2 regions of the Planococcus sp. TJ-302 genome follow, and region 1 is predicted to be linked to the other one. Evidence: predicted binding sites of a transcription regulator. Region 1 holds the regulator's gene; the other holds the start of a gene.
What was found. The regulator LexA, encoded in region 1, represses DNA repair genes until DNA is damaged. The targets are predictions, from matches to a motif close to CGAACATATGTTCG.
Positions count from the first base shown of each region.

Region 2: ruvA (Holliday junction branch migration protein RuvA) is a predicted target of LexA. The motif match lies at 1,875-1,888, and genes of this name have one in related genera.

Region 1 is NZ_JBZDOI010000001.1:868,950-873,373, forward strand. It holds gene tkt (transketolase) at 1-456, opposite strand, end outside; gene AC4EHB_RS04530 (DUF896 domain-containing protein) at 583-816, opposite strand; gene AC4EHB_RS04535 (YneB family resolvase-like protein) at 875-1,528, opposite strand; gene yneA (cell division suppressor protein YneA) at 1,525-1,842, opposite strand; gene lexA (transcriptional repressor LexA) at 2,008-2,628, shown strand; gene AC4EHB_RS04550 (class I SAM-dependent methyltransferase) at 2,674-3,414, opposite strand; gene AC4EHB_RS04555 (hypothetical protein) at 3,481-3,675, opposite strand; gene AC4EHB_RS04560 (hypothetical protein) at 3,845-4,045, opposite strand; gene glnA (type I glutamate--ammonia ligase) at 4,260-4,424, opposite strand, start outside.
Region 2 is NZ_JBZDOI010000001.1:222,750-227,173, forward strand. It holds gene AC4EHB_RS01185 (ACT domain-containing protein) at 1-151, shown strand, start outside; gene pheA (prephenate dehydratase) at 167-1,036, shown strand; gene AC4EHB_RS01195 (transcription repressor NadR) at 1,263-1,796, opposite strand; gene ruvA (Holliday junction branch migration protein RuvA) at 1,924-2,520, shown strand; gene ruvB (Holliday junction branch migration DNA helicase RuvB) at 2,540-3,544, shown strand; gene queA (tRNA preQ1(34) S-adenosylmethionine ribosyltransferase-isomerase QueA) at 3,560-4,424, shown strand, end outside.

The DNA.
Region 1 (4,424 bases):
GAAGGTATGGTGGTCGACGACATCCATGTTGTCTTTATTGTATGTAGCTGACAAATGGCGTTCTGCCATAGCCATGCCGACTGCCATGCCGATTCCTTGGCCAAGTGGTCCCGTTGTCGCTTCTACGCCAACTGTGTGATGATATTCCGGATGTCCCGGTGTTTTCGAATCCCATTGGCGGAAGTTTTTGATCTCGTCCAATTCAAGTCCGTAGCCGCTTAAATGCAATAAGCTGTATAAAAGCATCGAACCATGTCCCGCCGAAAGCACGAAACGGTCACGGTTGAACCAGTTCGGGTTTTTAGGGTTGTGGTTCATGTGTTTTGTCCATAATGTATAAGCCATAGGAGCTGCTCCCATTGGCAATCCCGGATGACCTGAGTTCGCTTTCTCAATCGCATCGATGGAAAGTGTACGTATAGTAGTTACTGCAAGCTGATCTGCATGGTTTGACATAAAAACATCCTCTCACTAACAATTTTAATCCTATTCTAGTGTAGTCAACAATAGGAAAGAATACAACTAGAAATGCGCCAAGAGCCAAGCGCTGAAGTCTGGACGCAACAAAAAAAAGAACAAGTATTAATTTAAATACTTATTCTCTCGGATATTTTTGACCTTCTCCGGCGTTACATCGTTACCTTCCGGATCAATCACTTTTACGTTTTCAATTGTGCCGCGCATCGTTTGGCGGAAAGTTGCCAAATACTCCTGGCGCAATGCAGATTGTTCTTTTGCCTCTTCAATGGACAAGCCCACAGTCTTGGATTTTCGAGATAATTCGTTAATGCGTTTTATTTTATCTGGAGATAACATTAGAATCCCGCCTTTCTTCTATCATATCGTACAAAAGAAGCGGGATTTCTGCAATCTATTAGCCCTCTTTCATCTCGAGGTATTCTCTGTAGCGTCTGTGGACGGTTGCTTTGCTTGCCTGATAACCGAAGCCTTGCAGCGTTACCGCAATTTCATGGAACGTCAGCCCGTTCTGTTTCAGGCTGACAATCTGATCGATCGGCAAGTCTAAGCGCTCCCGTCCATCGGGGTTGCCCCTGCCTTTTAGATTGCGTTCAGGCTTGTAGCCATTTTCAACAGCGCGCTTCATGCCACGTTTGATTTTGGCATTATGTATTTTGCGCTGATATTCTTCAACAACCGCTAAAATCTCCAAGACCATGTCGTCCATATCATTTAATGCAATGGGACCTTGATCGGTCAATGTAAAAACCTCCACGCCATATTTTTTCATGACGTGAAGCAGCGCGATCCGAGCATGGCCACGGCCAAGACGGGTTTCATCCTGAATGAAAACCGCTGAAACTTTATCGGTTTTAACGACGTTGAGCATCTCCAAGAGCCCTTCCCGGTCCATTTCGTAGCCGCTGTGCTGATCTTTAAAGATGTCTGAAACAATGTATCCTTGCGCAAATGCGAATTTCAATAATTCTTCTTCCTGCCGTTCAAGTGAACTTTCCTGGGTGTCTTTCGTGGTGCTGACGCGGCAATAAATTAACGCAGACTTCTTCATTCTGCATCACCCGCCAGTTTGGTGGTTTCGTCTGGGGCGAATTTTAGTTGTTCGCTGGGGATTTTGATTGATTGTCCAGCAATGATCTTCGGAGTGCTTAAGCCATTCTCCTTCATGATTTCTTCAATCCACTCCTGATGGGGGGTATTGCCGCTGAATGATTCCGCAAGTGTCCACAAAGTATCGCCTTGTTCGACTTGCACTAGGCTCATTTGATCTTCCTGCGCGTTATGGGTGAAAACCGAATAGAATGAAAAAGATAGAATCAGAAGAAAGAGTACTGTCAGGTAAGAATTTTTTTGGATGAATGTCATAAGAACCGCCTCCTAAGAATGTGTGTTCGGAATGTATGTTCTTACTTTAATGCGAACAAGTGTTTTTGTCAACAAATAAATTCGAACCTATGTTTGCATTTCATATCCCAAGTTGGTATACTATTGGTAGAAAACATGCTGAACTATTAAAAAGAGGTGAAACTGTTGAAAAAAGTATCGAAACGCCAAGAAGATATTTTGTCATTCATAAAAGACGAAGTCCGGGCCAAAGGCTACCCGCCTTCCGTCCGTGAAATTGGAGAGGCAGTCGGCTTGGCATCAAGCTCGACTGTCCATGGCCATCTTGCCCGCCTTGAAAGCAAAGGCTTGATCCGCCGCGACCCGACAAAACCGAGAGCAATTGAAATTATCAGCACTGATGATTCACTGGTTGAAAAAAGCCCGGTCCTTCATGTACCGCTTGTCGGTAAAGTAACGGCTGGCGTTCCGATCACGGCGATCGAGAATGTGGAAGAGTATTTCCCGCTTCCCCAGTCATACGGAACTGAGGACGACCATATTTTCATGCTGGAAATCATGGGAGAAAGTATGATCGAAGCTGGCATCCTGAATGGTGACTATGTCGTAGTGAAACAGCAGCAAACCGCTAACAATGGCGACATCGTGGTAGCTATGACCGCTGATGACGAAGCGACAGTCAAACGATTTTTCAAAGAAGACAATTATTTCCGCCTGCAGCCTGAAAATTCATCGATGGATCCAATCATCGTAGACCAGGTCTCCATCCTTGGAAAAGTGGTCGGAGTTTACCGCCAACTACATTAATCATGACACATAAAGACGCCGAGAGAATTTCTCTCGGCGCCTTTTTTAGTTTCCTACCTTTTGGGCAGACAAAATCAACATCAACGGAATGCGCTCCCGCCGTTCAAACTCAGCTGCGGATTCGAAATTTGTAGGGACCGGCTTTCCTTCCCTGAGGGCAGTTACAGCAAATCCGGCTTCTATTAGCGCTGTAAAGTAGGTTTCTGTCGTTCGGTGATACTTGACGACTGTCTTGCTTATCCAGGGCTCACTGCGCTCTCCTTCCCTGAAATAATCATCGACCACCCAATCACCTCTGCGCTCGCCTTGCGCTTTACTCGCAAACGACGAAGTGGTCAATGGGTGCTGTACAGTGAAAATGAATTTACCGTCCGGCACCAATGCTTGATTGATTTCCTTGAACAAGTGTCTGATATCCGTCAAGTAATGGATGACAAACCGCGAGACAATCAAATCGTATTCTGAACCCTCTGCTTGAAACGATTCAAGGTCCGCTATATGTATCTTGCCACCCAGCTGTGCCGTTGCTCTACTTGCCAGCAATGCCATCTCCCTTGAGCCTTCTATTCCCGTATAGGATGCTGCTCCAGAGCCGAGCAGTTCATTGCCAAATTTACCGTCTCCACAACCGAGGTCCAAGATTGCTTTCCCTTCGACTTCACCCATTAGGTCACAGATAATCGGTTTCTCTATCGCGTTATTCGGGCTTTCCTTGCGCTCTCTCCGTTTCAAAAAAACCGCTAAAAAATCCTTATCGTCGTAAACACTCGATCCTTTAAATTCCACCTAGCCAGCTCCTCTTCTAATTTTAGGCATAAAAAAAGCATCCGTTAAAACGCGATGCTTCAGGCCTCATAATTCATAGACCATAATGTATTTTACTTGTGTGATAGTAATACGGTATAGGCGGTCGTTGTCCTGGTCCGTGATTTCAAACGTGCCGTGAGTCGGAATATTGCGCAATGCTGATTCTTTGTTTTCAGCATATACTGTCAGGACAATCGTATTGCCTTGGTCAAAATAGAATTCAACTTGGAAAGTTTTCATGCATCGGCCTCCTCTAAAGCAGAATGGTTTTTGCTTCTGTCTATCATACACCATTTGCGGGGCGAGTTGTCCATTCTTTTTGGAGTAAACGCTCTGGTAAATAGGGAAAACCCCGAATACGGACTCATAATGAGCCGAATTCGGGGTACCGGTATTCTGAAGATCGTATTCAATTTTTGCTTTCGACTTTTTGCTGTTGCGATATCCACCAATCGATATGCCTCACGTCAAAAAAGATTGTATTGGCATAGGACTGGCTATGTGGAATCTGCCTTTTTGCGATGCTCTCATTAATTTGTTCTTCAGTCCTCGGGCATCCTACAGAATCTAAATACTTCCGCAGGTCTTTAACCCCTTGAATTTTCGTCAAACTAATCACCCCCACAAAATCTTCTTACTTTCTAAGAAAATTCAGTATGGGCTATTAATCGTACTATGAATTCTTCTTAATGATACCACAGTCCTGGAAAAACTAAACTTCCAAAATCAAAAAACTTTTATTTACTGACCCAAGTGGATAAGAAGCTTGGAAAGTTTGCAAAAAAAAACACACCAGTGCAAGTGCGCTGGTGTGTTATATTTGCTTAATACATTTTCAAGTATTGCTCGCGCTCCCATGGGTGAACCGCAATGCGGAACATGTCCCACTCGATTTCTTTCGCTTCCACAAAGTTGTTAAGAATGTGAGAACCAAGTGCTTTCGTCATCACTTCATTGCTTTGCAGCTCTTGAAGTGCTGCGTACAATGT
Region 2 (4,424 bases), 650 kb from region 1:
CCACCAGACCATCCCGATCCAAGGGCGTGCGAACGTTACGCTGTCGCTCGATGTGACGGCGATGGACCTGGAATTGGATGCGTTTTTGCAGCAGCTGAAAAAACTCGATTTTGTCGAGTCGGCTGATGTCGTATCAAGCGGATCATCTTAACTTAGGAGTGGTTGAATGGCTGGAGAAAACTTGAAGGACCGCATTTCGTATTTGGGGCCAGAAGCCTCATTCACCCATCTGGCGGCTGTCCGGGTGTTCCCGGAAAGCACGCTGGTGCCGTTTGCCACGATTCCTGAATGCATTGAAGCAGTAGCGGAAGGCCGCGTCGACTACGCGGTCGTGCCGCTCGAAAATGCGCTTGAAGGTTCTGTGTCGTTGACGGTCGATTATTTATTCCATGAAGCGCAATTGTATGTGGCGGCGGAAGTCCTTTCGCCGATCGGCCAGCATTTCCTGGTGCATCCGGAAAACGCTGAAGCCGAATCGTTCGAAGCGATTTACTCCCACCCGCAGGCGCTTGCCCAAAGCCATAAATTCCTGTTTTATACGTACCGGAACACGCCGCTCGAGCAATACAGCTCGACTTCAGCGGCGGCTAAAATGGTGTCGGAGCTTCCAGAGCGCCCGATTGCAGCGATTGGCAATGAATTCGCGGCCCATAAATACGGTTTGACAATCCTGCACCGCGATATCCATGATTTCCATTTCAACCACACGCGCTTTTTCGTGCTGTCGAAAACGAATCATAAATTGGAAATCGCGGGGCATGAAAACGAGATTAAAACGACGTTGATGATCTCTCCGCCGAAAGACGACCGTTCCGGCGTGCTCCATCAAATCCTTTCCGTCTTCGCGTGGCGCCAGCTCAATTTAAGCAAAATTGAGTCGCGCCCCTTGAAAACCGGGCTTGGCGATTATTTCTTTATCGTCGACGTGCTGGAAGACGAAAATGCGACAATGATGCGCGGCGCGCTCGAAGAACTTGCGGCGATCGGCTGCGAAGTTAAAACGCTTGGCTCGTATTATATGTATAAGAATTCCTGAGTTAAACCCTGCAGCCGTGTTGGCTGCGGGGTTTTTTATTGGTGCTGCAAACAAATTCGTTATTCCGCAAAGAAAGTGCAAGATTCCGCAAACAAATCCGATATTCTGCAAACAAACTAGTTATTCTGCAAGTAAATTCGGTTTGCTGCGAGTATTCTGCCGTATTCCGCAAGTAACACAACACCGTCCAATAAAAAACACAGAATCCTCAAGAGGATTCTGCGTTCTATTCATTATCTTCCAGCAAGAAGCCGTGCTCGCGCATGGCAGCTACTGCTGCGTCTAAAATGCTTTCATTTGCCCCGGTGATGGTGTGGAGATGTGTGCCGTCGGTCAATTCCAGCAGATAGCTCGCGCCGGTGTCGCGTACGCGCTTCATGAAGGCTTCAACGCCTGCTTCATCGGAGACGTGGATGCCGGCTGTCAGTTCGCCGTAGACGGGATGCTCGACAGAGACGTCTTTCACAGTGGCACCGGCGCGCACGAGAATCTTCAGTTCATCTTCCGTGTCGCTAGGCTGGTGGCGGCATGCAATCTGCCTGCTCGCTTCTTTGGAGCCGCTGGCGGCGAGGAAGAGATAGCCGGAGCTCGTTGCAATGATCGGCTCGCTGCGCGCTTTTAGGAGCGTCATGTCACTGACGATGACTTGCCGCGATACGTTGGCGAAAGCGGCAAGCTCACCGCCGGTCAACGGTGCTTCGGCGGTTTTCAGTTTTTCCAATAAAACCTGGCGGCGCTGTTCTCCGTAAAGTTTTTTCATTATGCAACCTCAGCTTTCCGGATAGGATAAATCCATTTTACCACGGACAATTTCCTAACGGGTTTATTTCGTAAAAGGCGAACAAATATGCTATAATCAATAGGTTAAAATGGAGGAGCGGACATCTATGTACGATTACATAAAAGGGATAGTCACACGTGTGACTCCCGAATATCTGGTAGTGGAACAACAAGGCATCGGCTGGCAGATTTTTGCGCCGAACCCGTACTCATTCGGCACTGAGGAATTGCAGGTTTTCCTGTATCATCACGTGAGGGAAGATGCGCATCTGCTATTCGGCTTTACGACGCTGGAGCAGCGCGAATTGTTCCGCAAGCTCATTTCGGTGTCCGGCATCGGGCCGAAGGGGGCGCTTGCGATATTGGCAAGCGGCGAACCGCAGCACGTCATCGAAGCGATCGAACGGGAAGATGAGTCGTATCTGGTGAAATTCCCGGGCGTCGGCAAAAAAACTGCGCGCCAAATGATCCTCGATTTAAAAGGCAAGCTGGCGGAGTTTTTCGATGCGCCATTCTTGACGAACGAAGCGCCAGGCTTGTTGGCTGAAGGCGATATCGAACTGGAAGAAGCGATGCTGGCACTTGGCGCACTCGGCTATTCAGAGCGTGAAATCACGAAAGTGAAGCCGCAGCTGAAAGACCTGGATTTGAACACCGAAGGTTATATGAAGAAAGCTCTGCAATTATTGCTGAAACAATCTTGATGAAAAGGAGGCGAACGGCATGGAAGAACGTGTAATCGGCAGCGAAATATCGGAATTTGACGAACGCTTTGAACAGTCGCTGCGCCCGAAATTCCTGTCGCAGTATATCGGCCAGCATAAGGTCAAGCACAACCTCGAGATTTTCATCGAAGCGGCGAAAATGCGCCAGGAAAGCTTGGACCACGTCTTGTTGTACGGGCCTCCTGGACTCGGGAAGACAACGCTCGCTGCAGTCATCGCCAATGAAATGGAAGTCGGCGTGAAAATGACCAGCGGTCCGGCAATCGAACGTCCCGGCGACTTGGCGGCAATTGTGTCGTCATTGGAACCGGGCGACGTGCTGTTCATCGATGAAATCCATCGCTTGAACCGCTCGATCGAAGAAGTGCTGTATCCGGCCATGGAAGATTTCTGCCTCGACATCGTCGTCGGCAAAGGGCCGACTGCGCGATCTGTGCGGCTCGACTTGCCGCCGTTCACGCTGATTGGTGCGACGACGCGCGCCGGCGCATTGTCAGCACCGCTGCGCGACCGATTCGGCGTGCATGCGCGCTTGGATTATTACGACACGGAATCGCTGACGGATATCGTAGAGCGCAGCTCAAAGCTCTTTGAAGCGGATATTGCGCCGAACGCTGCGGTGGAAATCGCCAGGCGTTCCCGTGGGACGCCGCGCATCGCCAACCGGCTGCTGAAGCGCGTGCGTGATTTTGCGCAAGTGCGCGGCAACGGTACGATCACAGAAGACATGGCGAGCCAGGCGCTCGAAATGCTGCAAGTCGATCCGCTCGGCCTCGACCACATCGATCATAAATTGCTGGTCGGCATGATCACCCGTTTCCGTGGTGGTCCGGTTGGCCTTGATACGATTGCGGCAAGCATCGGCGAAGAATCGACGACGATTGAAGACGTCTACGAACCGTATTTGCTGCAAATCGGCTTTATCCAACGCACGCCGAGAGGGCGCGTTGTGACCGCAATGGCTTATGAGCATTTTCAGATGGAAATGCCAGAATCTAAATAAAGGAAGTTTTAAAAAATGAACGTAAATGATTTCGATTTTGAACTACCAGAAGAATTGATTGCCCAGACGCCGTTGCTTGACCGTACGTCGAGCCGGCTTTTGGTGATGGATAAAAAAACAGGCAATGTCACGCATCGCCATTTCCGCGATATCGTTGAGCATCTCCATGCCGGCGATACGCTTGTGCTGAACGATACCCGCGTGTTGCCAGCGCGCATGATGGGTGTCAAAGAAGACACCGGCGCGAACATTGAATTGCTGCTGTTGAAAGAAATCGGCGAAGACGTCTGGGAAACACTTGTCAAGCCAGCGAAAAAAGTCAAAATCGGCACCGTTATTTCTTTTGGCGAAGGCCTTTTGAAAGCGGAATGCGTCGGACTCTTGGATCACGGCGGCCGCCATTTCAAAATGGTCTATGACGGCATTTTCTACGAGATTTTGGAGCAATTGGGTGAAATGCCATTGCCGCCTTACATCCGTGAAAAGCTTGAAGACCAGGACCGCTACCAGACCGTTTTTGCGAAAGAGCGCGGAAGTGCCGCGGCACCGACTGCCGGGCTTCATTTTACCGATGCGCTATTGGACGAGATCCGTGGAAAAGGCGTCAACATCGCGTTTATCACGCTGCACGTTGGTCTTGGCACTTTCCGTCCAGTGTCGGTTGATTCGATCGAAGACCACGAAATGCACGCGGAATTCTACCGCATCAACCAAGACACGGCGGACCTCATCAACAACACGAGAAACAACGGTGGCCGGGTCATTTCAGTCGGCACAACGTCGACGCGGACGCTCGAGTCCGTGGCCAATAAATTCGGCGGCGAATTGCAGGAAGACAGCGGCTGGACGGATATTTTCATTTTCCCGGGCTATGAATTCA